DNA from 3 places in the Cohnella massiliensis genome. Region 2 is predicted to be linked to each of the others. Evidence: riboswitches for the same ligand, from Rfam matches in the RefSeq annotation. Region 2 holds a riboswitch; each other region holds the start of a gene.
The links. A riboswitch is a leader RNA that binds a small molecule or an ion and turns the genes downstream of it on or off. The one in region 2 is predicted to bind cyclic di-GMP.

Region 1 (5,050 bases), on a different contig from region 2:
AGTGCGGACAATGATCTCTTCCGTCGTTTCCCTGAGCTCGGTCTTCAGCTGATCTCCTTCGAGCGCCACCTTATTTTGCACGGTTTCTTTATCTCCGGCGGTAATAAACGATTGGTATTCCAAAATATAGGCCGTGGAGATGTCTTCCGCGAACCTCAATTCAAACGTCTCTTGATCTCCGTCAAGCCTGGAGATGGTCAACGCATAGTCCTTCCCTTTCGTCAACTCTTCGGCTTTGACCGCATCGCCGTTTGCGCCGATTTCGGTAGCGTACAGGCGGAACGAATCCTCGATCAAAACCTGATTCGCGCTTGGATAGTCGATGATTCTGGCGTTGGAAATATGCGACTGGCCTTCATTGATACGAATCGACCAATCGATTTTGCTTCCGTTTTGTCCGCCGCTTTTCGTCACATATTCGCCGCCGTGGGGAACCGTCACGCTGGCATTCCATGTCGCCGTTTTATCGCTGCCATTCCACAGCTCGGCAGTATTATCGATATTTTTGACAATCAACGTACCCTGCAGCGATGTTTTGAACTCTATCCAGTAGGCGGATGAGATCGGGCGGGTAAAATGAATGGACAGCCGGTTGCCGTTCGCTTCGGACGGTTCCGTCACCTCGTACAGGTTAGCCGGTACTTCAACGTCCTTGGCAACGCCATTGCGTCCTCCCGTCAGTTTCATCTCATACACCTTGACCGAATCCGGAACAAGCTTCTGATTCTGTTTCAGAACATCCGTTACGATTGCATCGGCAATCGGATCGAGATTGTAGTTCAACTTGATGTTCCACGTAATTTCCTTTTCGACCGGATTGTAGCTGCCGTCTTTGCCGCCGTTATTTTTCGTATATTCGTCAGCGGAAAAACTTGCGCTCCGTTCGATCGGTCCTTTCTCCACGCCGTTTTCAAGCCACGTCATCGAAGCTTTGTTGATAAAATTCCCATTCTTGTTCTTCAGCCAGCCGATGTTAAACTTCGTTTCATACTCGATCGTATACGTGGTGTCGATGGTTTTGGCGAACTTGATGACAAAGCCGGCGCGCACTTGATCGTATTCCACTTTATAATCGCTCGATGGAACGGTTTTCCCGTCGGCTTTTACGATCACCGAATTCGGAACGAATTCGAGACCGTTATTCGGGAACGTATCCGTAATTACCACGTTGTCCATGCTGTATTTGCTTCCGTCCGGCTTTTTATCGCCGTTGACCGTAATTTGCCACTTCGCCGTTTTATCGGCGAAATTGACATTCGAGACGCCTTTCGCCAACGCGCGGCTTGTTGGGCCGGGGTTGTCGCTTCTTTGGACGATTCGCCCGAAACGACTTTATTTTTGACCTGCTGGCCTTCGGCGCTCAATCGATCGACCGGCTTCGTTTGGTAAACGATCGTATACGGCGAATCGATATCCTGGTTGAACTGAAGTTTGAACCCGTTCGTGCCCGTCGCTTCGGCCATATAATCATCCGCAGAAAGCAAATCTTTGGCATTCGTCGAATTCCCTTTATACACCTTCAGCGAATCGGCAATCCACGTATGAATCGAATTGAATTCATCCGTGATGACCGCTTGGTCTTTCGGAATCTGTTTTTCGTTGAAGTTGTATTTCACCGTCCAAGTGACGATTCCGGTATCTTTATCTTCGCGATACGATTTGGTCAAAAATTCTCCGCGATCCACCGTTACCGATGCGGTCGCTTTCGCTTCTTCCCTGTCATCGCCGGACAGAACGGCGGTATTTTCAAACTTCACCTTGCCCGACGGCCCGTCGGTCAGCTTCGTCGAGAAACGAATCTCATACGCCTTGCCGATCGTCTCATCCGCGAACGCAAGCTCAAGTTTGGCGCCGTTATTCGTAGCGACCGTAACCTTGCTGTCCTCTACCTTGTCGCCAAGGAGCGTCGATCCGTCTCCGTTCACTTGCAAGTGATAAACCTCGACAGAACCGTCGATAAGCTCCAGACCCTCTGGCATTGCATCGGTGACGACCGCATGTTTGATTTTGTCAAGCGTCGTATTGATCTTGACGGTCCAGTTTATCTGATTTTTGCCGACCGCATTTCCTTGCTTTTCGATCAGCTTTCCGCCCTGCGGCTTCAGGCGAACGATTACGGTCTGCTCGCCGCTTCTTACGGGAATGGCGATTATGATTTCCGTGCTGCCTTTAATGAGTTCCTTCCTGAATTCCGTGCGAATTTCCAGCTTGCCGCTTACGTTGGAATGGTTCTCCACGTAATCGTTGAAGGTCATGACGACCTTTCCGTTCCGATCGACCGTAAATCGGCCTACCTCGCCTTGATCGGAAACGAGCGGTTCGTTAATGTCGGTAAAAATTTCAAACTGCGTCGGCAGCTCGAAGGTAAACGTATCCCCGGCCTTGTAGCCGTGTCCGTTCGGAAGCTCCCATTCGTAGCTGAGATTGACAGCTGCGCCGATATCCAAACTGCTGTCCGGATGATACACGGCATCGATCACGGAACCGTTCGTATCGGTTAACACAACTTTTGTTAAAATATTATCCGAATGAACGACTGGCGATGTCGGGTTATAGACGCTATACGTCACACCATATACGGATTCCTGCACGCTTGCCGCAGCATGGGTCGTCCAGGCCGATGCGCCAAGCAGCGTTTGGAACAGGAGCAACAGGGCCACAGCGAATGCACTTGCTTTTTTCTTCATAGTCTCTCCCTCGTCCTCTTCATCACCCTCATACTATTGGTTCCGATCTTGCCTTTCCGTGCGCAAATCGCACCATGCACCCATCGGACGGTACCGATAAGGGACCATCGAGCTCATCACCTCCGCCATTTCCTATTGGCGCGACTCCTTGCGCTTGATAGTTTTTCAGAACCAAATGGGCTTTCGCCATTGTAGCACCAGAAACTGTACATTTTCTAAACAAATCCAAATAAGCCTTGGACTAGAGTCCAAAGCTTGATTTCCTGCAAGATTAAATTTGAAATAACAGCAAGTCCAAAAAAACAAAAAAAGCGTCTTCGTTCGGTAGCTGGCTGCCATTGACATCACGTCATGAAGGCCCTATAGCTTTGCGTCCTTGCCTTTCGACAAGTTTGCCGTTATCGTGAGTAGCTTTGTGAACTTATCATATCAAAAATCCAGGCTTCTATCAAGTAAAAAATCCCATTCTTTATTTCCGCCAAAACGTCGGACAGTCCGCCTTATCCAAAATATTGAATTCAATGAATTTCTCAAGCAGAGAGAAATCAACCGGACTCCCCCACGGAATACGGACCAACTCGTTGGTGTGATCGTAGCCGGACTGGACAATTTCATCCGAAAAATGCTGCATCCCTGCCCGTTCGGGGGCGACGGCCAAATGACGTTTGGAAACGCTGAAGCCAATAATAAAGGTGTCGTGATCGGTAAACATAGGCTGATTCCACGCCAGTTTGGGCGCTAAATTCGGAAATTTTTTCGTTACCCAAGCCAAAACCTCTTCCGTTCGGGCCCGATGTTCCGGATTATCGATGCGCGCTAAATATTTTGCGAAAACTTCCATGTCGTTCCCTCCTTCTTTTGATTCCTCACTCGTCCTTCATTTTATTCAATTTCAATTCCTTTAGCAAAAGATCGAGACGAGCAATGATTCGTTCTTGATTTTCAATTTGTTTTTTATGCAGCATATAGGTGCTGCCACTTCATAAATGGTTCTTAAACTCTTGCGGCGTCATCCCGTACTGGGATTTGAACAGTTTAATAAAATACTGCGGTTTCTGATAGCCGACTTCGTGCGCAATTTGACTGATTTTCAAATCCTTGTGCTTCAACAATTGTACCGCTTTTTCCATTCGCAGGCGAAGGACGTAGTTGGAGAAGTTCTCTCCGGCCTCCTGCTTGAATAAGTTGGATACGTATACGGGATGCAGGTGGACATGATCGGCTACCGCTTGAAGGGTGATCTCCTTTATATTCCCTTGGATGAATCGGCGAATCCGTTGCATCAAGTCGGAACGTATATTGTCCGAATAGTTGTCGCTGTACGCTTTGATTTGTACATAGCTGCCGAAAGCCCATTCCTTCAAAGGTTCCACGCTCCAGCTTGCATCGATTTTCAGCATCTTCTCGATGTCTCTGCCAAATACATCAAAAATCCGTTTGCCTTTTTTGTGCAAATAATAGGAGTATGCTTGCAGCAACGCAACATAGATTTCAACCCCGTATTCGCGGGCGCCGCCGCCTGCTCCTTCGAGCTCGTCGAATATCCGGCTCAGCTTGTTCTCGAATGCCGTCCACTGCTCGATTTCGATTAACTCCATTAACGTTTGGGAACGGTAAAGCTCCGTAAACGGCCGAATGTCGAACGCTTCTTTCTTTTGCGTTACTTGAAAAAAACTTTCCGTCTGGTAGCCGATATAATCGGTATAGATCGATAATGCGGAGTGGTACATGGACAGGATGTCTTTTGGAAACTCCCCCCAATTGCTTTGGACAATGGACACTTTCGATTTTAAATATAATTTGATTTGATGCTGGGAGAGCCGGGCCAGGTCCTCAATTATAACGGCGGAGCGATCGGGATCCGATTGTTCGATTTGTTTCGATTGTACCAGGAAAATCAAATAATCGTACGAATCTTTGCAATAGATCACATGAAATTGACTCGAAAATACTTCTTCTACAATGTTAAACATGGCATATTCGATCAACGAGAGGCTGTACAGATCCGTATTCGAGTTATCCTCCTCCACTCTCATGCATAAGAGGATGGCTTCCCTTTCGGCTTGAATGGGCAGCTCGACCAGCTGGATCTTGTCCTTCAAAACGGATAGGGGGTAATTTTTGCCGGACAGCAAATCGAACAAGAACATCTCTCTTAATTTGGGCAAGCTTTCTTTGAACCGGTAATAAAATTTTTGCTGATTCAGGAGCGCATTTCCTTCTTCCGTAATCTTGTTTATAATATGGCGAAGCGTTTTTTCCAAGTCCTCGTTCGATACCGGCTTCAGTAAATAATCGCATACTTGCTGCTGGATGGCTTCCTTCGCATATTGAAATTCATCATATCCGGTTAAAATAACCGC
Region 2 (5,050 bases):
TCTGAAGCGGTACCCGCTTTGGACTCCTTGATTCAATGATTCAAGGGCAAATCGATCTTGTTTGTAAATGATGCAGGATTAAAACAGTTGCAATGAATGATCGAAAAAAATAAAGTATTCAAGAAGCGACCGACGAGTGATCATTCGCTGGTTCAGTCTTTCAATATCGTGTAGTTGATTTTCATGATTTTTGTAGTAGAACGGGTCATGCATGGACGTACAAACTAGAGAGAACAGGGCTTACCATCTTCGTCGTACCTGCCCCTTTATGTTGTAGACTCTCCGGATTTGGAAATCAATTGTCTAACAGCCTCAACCACCGTTGCGCGTCGACGTGCATGATCCGATTTCGCGGCCACCAGTTCTGCGATTTCAGGAGGTTGGGACGACCACAAAGCAGCGATGCTTTGAACGAGTATCATCAATTGTTCAGCATCAAATCGGGATGAAAGCCTTCCGTCCTCTTGAGCGGCTCGAATGACGTCGATTTTATGCCGGGCGGCATCGATGCTCCCAGGGATGAGTTGGTCGGTCCCGCCTCGCTCGAGTCGGTGCCACATGATCACGCGAGCGACTTCAGGATGCTGCTCGCTCGCATCGAACAGCTTTCCTGCATACTCGGGCAAGTCTTCTGGAATAATGGGAATATTGGTTACAGTCTCGTTAACGATAAAATGTAGCACGGCGTCGAACAATTCGTCCTTACTGCCAAAATAGGTGTATACCAGCCCTGCGCTGCACCCGGCGCGCTCGGCAATTTGATCGACCCGGCTTCCGGCCAGACCGTGAGCGGCGAATTCCTTTAAGGCGGCTTCAAGGAGTTGTCGTTTTTTCGATTCGGGATCTCTTTTTATCATGTGACCATTATACTTGAATAAACGTTCATTTGACAACCAAATCTGCTGTGTGATTTAATAAGGGAGTAATTTATTAAACGTTCATTCAATAAGGAGGGAGAAATACATGCCTGCAAAAGTATGGTTTATTACGGGAGCCTCGCGCGGATTTGGTCGCGCCATTGCAGAAGCTGCGCTTGAGCGGGGCGATCTGGTAGTGGCAACGGCGCGAAATCCGGAAACACTAGACGATCTTGTATCTGCAAGCGAAGGACGCGCCTATGCCGTTCGCCTGGATGTTACCGATGAAAACGAAGCCAAACAGGCCATTGCTTGTGGAGTAGAGAAGTTCGGTCGAATTGACGTTGTCGTGAACAACGCCGGATACGCCGACCTTGGATCGATTGAGGAAACACCGTCGGACCAGTTTCGCGCCCAAATCGAGACGAATCTGTTTGGCGTCATCAATGTCAGCCGCGTAGCGATACCGGTCTTTCGGAAGCAAATGAGCGGACGATTCATCCAGTTCTCCACCATCGGCGGACGCCGTCCGGCAGGGCCGGGACTCGCCGCATACACGGCCGCCAAACATGGCGTCGAAGGGTTTTCCGGTGTGCTTGCCGCCGAAACAAAGCCTTTTGGGGTGAAAGTTACCTTGATTGAACCCGGTGGCTTCCGTACCGACTGGGCAGGGTCCTCGATGAAGATCATTCCACCTGGTGAGCCGTATAAAGAGACGGTCGGGATATTATTGAATATATTCAACGATGCTGCCAGGACAGGGAGACTCCCCATTGGAGACCCCAAGAAAGCTGCGAACGTTATCCTCAAAGTGGCCGACATGGAAGAGCCGCCGCAATGGCTCCCTTTGGGCAGCGATGCAGTGAATATGATCCGGCAGGCCGACGAATTGAAGCTCGCAGAACTGGCCAAATGGGAAGAACTCTCGCTCTCTACGGACGCCGACGATGCCGTCCATCCCGACCTTAGTAAGCTATAAAGTTAATCCTGCCATAGGCTCGATTCGGTACGAAAGAGAGGCAACTGAATGCGGTAATGGCAGGATTGACCAGCAGTGATTGGATTTCATTCCTAACGGGCATGCATGACTATCTGATCAGTTGTCCCGATATATCGATAAAGCGAAACAGGAAAAAGGCAAACCAGTTCGAAAGACTGGGACGCAAAGCCACGGGTCTTCTGCCTTCGTGCAATGATCGCCGGGTTACCCTCTCTATTGCTGTCAGTTAAAAGGCACGGCCTTTCGAGGGTACGTGTCTTTTTTTTTTGCGCTTTCAGAACAATCAACGAGGTGATGAAAAGATGGAGGAGCGTGCAAGTTATGCCGTAGAAATTGATGAAGTCGTGCGTTGGAAAGAAGGGAAGATACAAGTTTTGCTGGTGGACAGCGACCCCATTTGGCAACAACGGATGGCGGAGCTGATCAATGCAGAGCCTGATATGAATATATTTCATATTGCAACAAATAAGGAATCGGCCATTCGAGCGTGTGAGCAATTGGATTTAGACGTCATGATTCTTGATCTGGTATTACATTCATCGCAACAAGATGGACTCTATACAATTTCCGAAGTTCTGAAAATTAAATCGATGCCAATCATTATCTTGACCTGCCTCTATGAGTCTGAAATCATTGTGGAAACTATGCTGGCCGGGGCGATCAATTACATTACCAAGATCAACTATGCGGATGTCGCAAACGCCGTAAGGGAAGCCTATCGGGGACAATCTTCCCTTCATGCCGATGTTGCATCCATAATCCGTAATGAAATTGGTCTTGATAAGCGGAAAGAATTACATCGTATATTGACGCCCACTGAAAAAGAGATCTTGCAGTTGATCGGGTGGGGCTATAAACAGCCGGTAATTAGAGAGTTGTTAGGCGTCACAGAGAACACCATGAAATCGCACGTTCGTAACATCATTCGAAAATTCAATGCTAGCTCCATTCATGAAGCAGCCGAAAAAGCGAAACGAAGAGGCCTGTACAATCGGCAAGACCGAATCACGTGTTAGCGATTCACACTGATTCGAGTCATTTTGTGTTCATTCGACATTTTATGAACTGATCGTGTGATGAAAAAATCACCCTCCATATTTAAGCATTTTATAGGTAAAATGGAGGGTGTAAATGGAGATTTTTAGGAGAATACGACCGGAGGTGAGAGTCATAAAAAGAGGAATAAAGGTTGTGAATATCGTACCTTGTCAACATCTGCGAATCTCGAGATGAAGGGTAGATGACGATGGAAATGGAGAGTGAAAAATGTAACTGGCCGAAAACGATAAGAAAGCATGTATCACAAGGAGGACTTTGTGATGTCGCAGACCAAGTACCCATTCCTTATCAGAAAGTTGAATCATGGCTGAAGTCCTATAAAGACTGGAAAGCGAGATTGAAGTATGTTCAATCCGAACTCACTCACATCCCAGAATTGACGCGCACCCTGCATATGGTTGCGGCTCATAGCAGAGGTAGAAAACAGGAAACGGTATTGCGAACGGTCATTCGACGCATACAGATCACTGAACATGAAATCCCATTGTTGCTATCCAGAATTAGTCTGATCGACTACGCTCTTACGGCGCTCACCTCGGAAGAAGGCTTATTTGTTCGTTTGAGATATATTGATAATCTTGCATCCTCAGATGCCATAAGTCGCCTGGCGCTTTCCCGCCGCGCGTACTTTTATCATCGGAAGCGAATTTTACGCAAAATCTACATGAAAATCAAAGATCGGGCGTTTTTGCTGGATTTGGAGTCGTCTCAAGCAGATTGAATGAATTCAGAAGACGCATTGCACATAGATTTGTCCCCCGTACTCAACTTTGAGGATCGGAGTGCCGGTGTCGCATCGAACATGCCGAACGCTGCACTGGTTTTGCCTTTTTTTGCACTAACTATGCACGCCATATGCACTTGTTTCATGTTATGTTGATAATGTGGACAGACAGTGCCATGGTAGCAACGATAAATATGTGTGATTACTCACTTTTATCAAGCGTCGTTTCTTTCCCTGATGCCCAGCGGAAGGAATTACGGCGCTTTTTTATATTGTTCATGCAGTTGTCGGCTAAATATCGGATGCCAAGGAGCTGAACGAAACAAGGGCAGCGCCATACATCATAGCCCACTTAATTTCTCACACGGTGTTGCCAGGTGAGAAAGAGGGTGAAGGCGATGTATGCTTATTGCTCATAACTGCAATCGGCGAAAATATCGGCAAGAATATAATTCAATTTCACAATCAGACCTAGTCGCAACCGAGCGTGGACGCGCTCTGCGGCAAGGTCCTATTTGTTTTTTACAGCTGTTATACAAAGGCATAAAAGGCAGCGTTGGCTGTCGTTCTCCCCCCTCTGTTTTGGTTTGCCAACAAACCAAAATGGAGGGACATGAATGAAAAAGATGAATTTGCGGGATATGTATCCTTTTTTAAAGTCGGATGTATGGGTTGATGTAGACGAAGAGATTGCCCATGAAATGCGGCGCTTCGACTTGGAGGAAAGCGCCTACAGACTGCGAACGTATCGCCATCGGGCCTATTATTCGCTTGATCGCAACGATGGGATTGAGCAGCATGTTTTATTTCTTTCGATTTCACCGGAGGAGTATTACGAGCGCAAACTTTCAAGGCAGCAACTTTATGAAGCTATGTGCCTTTTGCCGGAGAAATCTGCCAGGCGGATTTACGCCCATTATTTCTTGGGCATGAGCAAAGTCGATATTGCCAGGGCCGAAAATGTCGATGAGCGGGCGGTTCGTAAATCGATTCAACGAGGCTTGAAACAAATGGAATACTTGCTCAAAAACATGTAATCGTTTCGTGGGAGGGTCCGATTTTCCTGCCAAAATGAACGGTTATATAGAGGACCATGTTCAGACAGCGGCTGGTTGCAACCAGCCGCTGCACTATACACGAAAGGGGTATGCGATGATGCAACAGGTTCGGTTTCGAGATGATGAACACGAGAGGTTTTATGTTCAGATGCTGGATGAAAGGAAATGCAAAGACGGCTATCACCGAGCACTGTTCTATACATTGGGCATTTCCCTAGAAACCAGAAGTCATATCCGCGATTTGTATGATTTTGCTAATGGCGGCATTAGGCCCGAAGGCCTTTCGGCCCCTTGGCAAACCGGCAGTACCATTCGAGTGTGCCGGCTCGCCTTTAATTTGTGGAACGGCTGG
Region 3 (5,050 bases), on a different contig from region 2:
GACGTCCAGGGCGGGATATCCGGCCGACGCCTAAATCAAGCCGCGCGCCGCCCGCTTCCGGGTCAGACGTCCAACGAGGCTTCCGGAAACGGCGGCGTGCGGTCGCTTTTGTACATTTGAAAGCCGTTTTTGCCCTTCTTCTTGACGTCATACATGGCGGCGTCGGCATGGTCCATCAACTGCGCGGCGGTGTCCCCGTCCTGCGGAAAAACGGCGATGCCGATGCATGGCCTGGACGATCCGGTCGGCCAGGTCTGCCATTTCCTCCCCAAGCCGCTCTCCCCGGCAGATTACGGCGAATTCGTCCCCGCCTATGCGGGCGAGCATGGCCTGGCTTCCGCTTAGGCAGCCCTGGATTCGTTCCGTCGCCTGTCTCAGAAAAAGATCGCCTTGCGTATGGCCGAACGCGTCGTTTATTTTTTTGAACCCGTCCATATCGACGATCATGACGCCGAACGGCTTGCCCGTTTCCCGGCTCGATCGAATTTCCTCTTCCAACGTTTTGTTGAACATTCTCCGGTTCGGCAGCTTCGTCAGCTCGTCGTGATAGGCCAGGTAACGAATCTGCTCGACCGCCCGTTTTTCGCTCGTAATATCCTTGATGACGATAAAGCTTCGCACCTCCTCCCCGTCCAGTTCGACCCGAACGGGAATTCGCGTCACCTGAAGCTCGCGCCGCTGTCCTTTGGCGTCGAGAAACGGCATCTCGCAAGGACGCTGTTCGGGAGCGCGCAACGAAAGCAAAAACAGCTTTTTCGTTTTCCGCCGGACTTCCGGCGGCACGCGGTCAAGCACGGAGGAAAGCGGCTTGCCTCGCAATTGCCGGCTTTCCATGCCCGTGATGGAAGCGGCCGAAGCGTTCAATCCGACGATTTTATACTGGCTGTCGATCAGAACGATTCCGTCCCGGCTGTTCTCGTACAACGATTTATAGGCATTTTCTCCGGCGTCTGCCGTTTTCGAATCTCGCGTTCTTTGCAGCACGTACATGCCCAGCAGCGAAAGCAGCCACACCAGAACCAATGCCGCCATGAAATGGCTGACGTTCAGCGCGGCGGGCACCATCATATAACCTAAAATGGCTGCGGCGATCGCCCCTTTGGCAAGCCTGGGAAAAATGCAGCTGACCCCTGCGATGGCGACGACGGCCGTAATCGCGACGATCGCGATGAGATTGGGATCGTAGACCTCCATAAGCCAAGGGGCGGCCAAGCCGTTGTAATGCATCGACGACAACCCTGCGGCCAGCAGCGTCGTCCCCGCCATGCATTGGCGCAGGTTCAGGCTTTTTTCGTCCATGATCCAGCTGGCCATCAGCACGGCCGTGACGACGGCGATCAGCGCCACCAGAACCGAAGTTAAAGCGAAAAGAAACGGAAACGTCCGGGAAACGTCGATCATTTCCGAGAAAAAATCCGTCCCGATGCCGAAAACGACGGTCACCGCCGCCTGAACCGCGGCGAGCCGCCCTTTTTCCCCTTTCGAAAGCCCGATCTTGCCCGCGAAGCTCAGGCAGGCATATAAATTCACGGCTGCGAGCGCGTAGACGATCATTACCGTTACGATTGAATTTCCTCCAAAAGCAAACATATCCTTACCTCTTTCGTTTCGTTGCCTGAAATTTCGGGACGAACGACCCATTGCCGGCCCCGAATATCGCTCATTCAAGTATAGCCGTTTGAACTGTACAGAAACTGAACGCTCGATTTCGATCTGAAAAAAAGCCCCGAAAACCGCGCTGCGGCTCGGAGCTTCCTGGGCTTTTTTTGCAAATTCCAAGGCTTTAGTACACCTTGTCCGCCGTATAGAGAGCGGCATCCTTGATCATTTGGAAATCTTGCTTGCCGGCTTTGAGTCCGGCGTCGACCGTCGTATCGATCGTCACCCATTGGCCGTCCAGAAACACTTGATTCCAGGCATGGTACTCGGTTACGTACGTCGTTTTGCCCGTCACCAGCTTCGTCGGGATATCGAGCGCGCGCAGCATGCCGGCCGTCAAGGCGGCGTAGCCGTAGCAGATATCCTTGTTGCTGGCGAACGTGCGGTCGATTTGCGGCAGGTAATCCGGCGTGGCTGCGGCCGCGAGCTCTTTGTCGTACTTGACGTTGTCGATTACGTATCGGTAAACGGCGGCCACCTTTTCGGCGTCCGTCTTTTTGTTCTGCGTCAGTTCCTTCGCCTTTTGAACGGCGATGCTGTTCGGCGTCCAATCGATGTTCTGTACCTGGTTCAAATAAACGGCCGTGCCGTCCTGCAAAGCGAGCGTCAGCGTTGCCTTGTCCACGACTTTGTACTGATTGCCGCTGACGTTTTCCAGAATCGTCACCGTGTAGTCGCCGTTGCCCAACTGCAGAGGGAACCATTCGACAGGCTTGTCCGCTCTGAGCGTATAGGTATATTTTCCGGTGTCCTTGACGATCATGGCCTTCGTTTTGACGTCGGCTTTGACTGCATAGCGCACGCCGACCGCCCCGGTATCCAGCTTTGTCGTGTCCAGCCAGTCCGCGCCGGTTTCGTTCGCGGCGTAGGCTGCGGCGCCAAACAACATGGTAAACAATATAACGATCGCGGCGGTCGCGAACGCGAGCTTGCGCATTCGTAAAACTCCCTTCGGCGGCCAGGCTGCCATCTCGCTTGGAGGAAGGCCCTATGGCTTTGCGTCCCTGCCTTTCGACAGGTATGCCATTATCGGTAAAGTTTTCAGAGGCTTCGAAAAAACAAAAAAAGCCATGTCGTTCGGCAACTGGCTGCCATCTCGCTCGGAGGAAGGCCCTGTAGCTTTGCGTCCCTGCCTTTCGACAGGTTTGCCGTTATCGTGATAAGCTTTTACATAAAAATTATACCATTATTTGTCGAAATAGAAAAGCAGTTTTTAATCCGCCGTCGCGGCGGAATCGGTTATTTTGGCGTGAACGATCAGACGATGCGTGGGGTTGACGAGCGGATCGCACGTAATGAGCGTCAAAATGCGGTCCGTTCCGTTCGGCTCCAGCACGGAAAGCTCCGTCGGCTCCACGATTTTGATTTCGTAAACCGTGTAGCTGTAGCTGCCCTCGCTTGTCTTGACGTCGATCTTGTCGCCGATTTCCACTTCGTCGAGCCGGTTGAACAAGCGGCCCTTCGTTCTGGCTCTATGCGCGGCGACGGCGGCATTGCCGACCTCTCCCAGCGCGGCCGTCTCTGTCATGTGCGCCGCGGCGTGCTTCATGTTCTGCTTGGTGGCCCCTTCGAGCACCGGCAGCTTGACGTCGATTTTGTCGATCGTCAGGATGGCGAGCGGCCGTTCGTCCTCCGCGTACGCGGCAAACGGGTCGTGCTCCTCCGGTTCTTCTTCCTGCGCGCTTTGTTCCAATAGCGCGTTCACTTTCGCCAAGCCGTTCTTTAGCGTAGATACGGAAGACGACAGCCGATCGTCGGCTTCGGCCAGCTCCCGCTCCGCGGCAGCCAGCAACTGCGCCTGCTTCCGGTCCTGAACCCACTCGTTCAGATGCGGGTAGCAGATCAGAAAAACGCCCGCCAGGATGAAAAGCAAGTACAGCTTTTTCATGTCGTTATCCCTCCTGGGCCGTGGAGAAGCGTGAATGCAGCGACGCATTCAGGCCGGACAGGCCCGCGTTCATACGGTCAGTTTACGCGTTTTTTGCGCAGCAGGCAAACGCCGAAAACGGCAAGCGCCGATCCGAACAGGTAAAACGGAAGCGGACCGGACTCGCCGGTCTGCGGCAGCGTGCCAAGCGGCGCCTCGTCCTCTTCGATCGTCTTCGCGGCATCAACGCCGTGATCGACGGTTCCGAGCGGCACTTCCTCCTCGGCCACCTCGATCACTTCGCCCGTTTCGTCCGAGCCGGCGACATACGACGCCGCTTCCGGCAGTTCCGGAATGACGTCCGGCTTCGCCGCCATTTCGACGGTTCCAAGCGGTACTTCCTCCTCGGCCACCTCGATCACTTCGCCCGTTTCGTCCGAGCCGGCGACATACGACGCCGCTTCCGGCAGTTCCGGAATGACGTCCGGCTTCGCCTCCGTTTCGACGGTTCCGAGCGGCACTTCCTCCTCGGCAATCTCGACCACTTCGCCCGTTTTGTCCGAGCCGGCGACATACGACGCCGCTTCCGGCAGTTCCGGAATGACGTCCGGCTTGGCCGACTCAGAGGCCGCGTCGAGCGGCGGAACCGACGCGGCCGCTGCCGCCCCCACGCCCGAGAAAGCTCCATACGCAACGACAAGCAACACGGCCAACAAGCGCAAGTTGACCATCGTTTTCAAAAATCTTTTCACAGCTGCCTCCCGATTCATTGATTTCGTCCATCTATCTTTTTCTCCGCACATGTTGCTAACGAACAGCACCATAACAGAGTAGCAGGAGGATCTGTACAAAAACTGTACTAAACGACATGTCAGATCGGCCCGGTCCGACAAAAGACCAGTGGCTTAAGCATCAATTTTCGATAAAAATACGCCGGTATGGGGAAAACGTCTGCTTGATCGTCAGCGCGCGGCGGTGGGGTGAGATGAGCAAATTTAACCCAACTGGAAGCGGCTGTGCGCGGACGGCGGGCCTAAATGAGTCGCTACGACTCAACTGGGGCGACGGCGTGCGCGGCGGTGGGGTGAGATGAGTAAATTTAACCCAACCGGAAGCGGCTGTGCGCGGACGGCGGGCCTAAATGAGTCGCTACGACTCAACTGGGACGACGGCGTGCGCGGCGGTGGGGTGAGATGAGCAAATTTAACCCAACTGGAAGCGGTTGTACGCGGATGGCGGGCCTAAATGAGTCGCTACGACTCAACTGGGACGACGGCGTGCGCGGCGGTGGGGCGAGATGAGTAAATTTGACCCAACTGGAAACGGTTGTGCGCGGATGCGGGCCTAAATGAGTCGCTACGACTCAACTGGGGCGACGGCGTGCGCGGCGGTGGGGTGAGATGAGTAAATTTAACCCAACTGAAATCGGCTGTGCGCGGATGGCGGGCCTAAATGAGTCGCTACGACTCAACTGGGACGACGGCGTGCGCGGCGGTGGGGATGAGTAAATTTGACCCAACTGGA

Region 1: it holds a riboswitch for cyclic di-GMP, as region 2 does, so the genes downstream of both, B7E11_RS30440 (collagen binding domain-containing protein) here and B7E11_RS13300 (response regulator transcription factor) in region 2, are expected to answer to the same signal.
Region 3: it holds a riboswitch for cyclic di-GMP, as region 2 does, so the genes downstream of both, B7E11_RS06665 (transglutaminase-like domain-containing protein) here and B7E11_RS13300 (response regulator transcription factor) in region 2, are expected to answer to the same signal.

The regions. Positions count from the first base shown of each region.
Region 1 is NZ_LT821259.1:1,971,936-1,976,985, reverse strand. It holds gene B7E11_RS30445 (LPXTG cell wall anchor domain-containing protein) at 1-1,176, opposite strand, end outside; gene B7E11_RS30440 (collagen binding domain-containing protein) at 1,161-2,687, opposite strand; cyclic di-GMP riboswitch class I at 3,008-3,094, opposite strand; gene B7E11_RS22950 (iron chaperone) at 3,157-3,528, opposite strand; gene B7E11_RS22945 (response regulator transcription factor) at 3,668-5,050, opposite strand, start outside.
Region 2 is NZ_LT821258.1:825,055-830,104, reverse strand. It holds gene B7E11_RS13310 (TetR/AcrR family transcriptional regulator) at 267-893, opposite strand; gene B7E11_RS13305 (SDR family NAD(P)-dependent oxidoreductase) at 964-1,836, shown strand; cyclic di-GMP riboswitch class I at 1,984-2,069, shown strand; gene B7E11_RS13300 (response regulator transcription factor) at 2,160-2,873, shown strand; gene B7E11_RS13295 (hypothetical protein) at 3,098-3,637, shown strand; gene B7E11_RS13290 (RNA polymerase sigma factor) at 4,258-4,677, shown strand; gene B7E11_RS13285 (DUF6075 family protein) at 4,793-5,050, shown strand, end outside.
Region 3 is NZ_LT821257.1:21,507-26,556, forward strand. It holds gene B7E11_RS06655 (glycoside hydrolase family 15 protein) at 1-34, shown strand, start outside; partial or broken gene B7E11_RS06660 (diguanylate cyclase domain-containing protein) at 63-1,818, opposite strand; gene B7E11_RS06665 (transglutaminase-like domain-containing protein) at 1,784-2,596, opposite strand; cyclic di-GMP riboswitch class I at 2,610-2,694, opposite strand; cyclic di-GMP riboswitch class I at 2,736-2,819, opposite strand; gene B7E11_RS06670 (class D sortase) at 2,873-3,547, opposite strand; gene B7E11_RS06675 (LPXTG cell wall anchor domain-containing protein) at 3,625-4,278, opposite strand.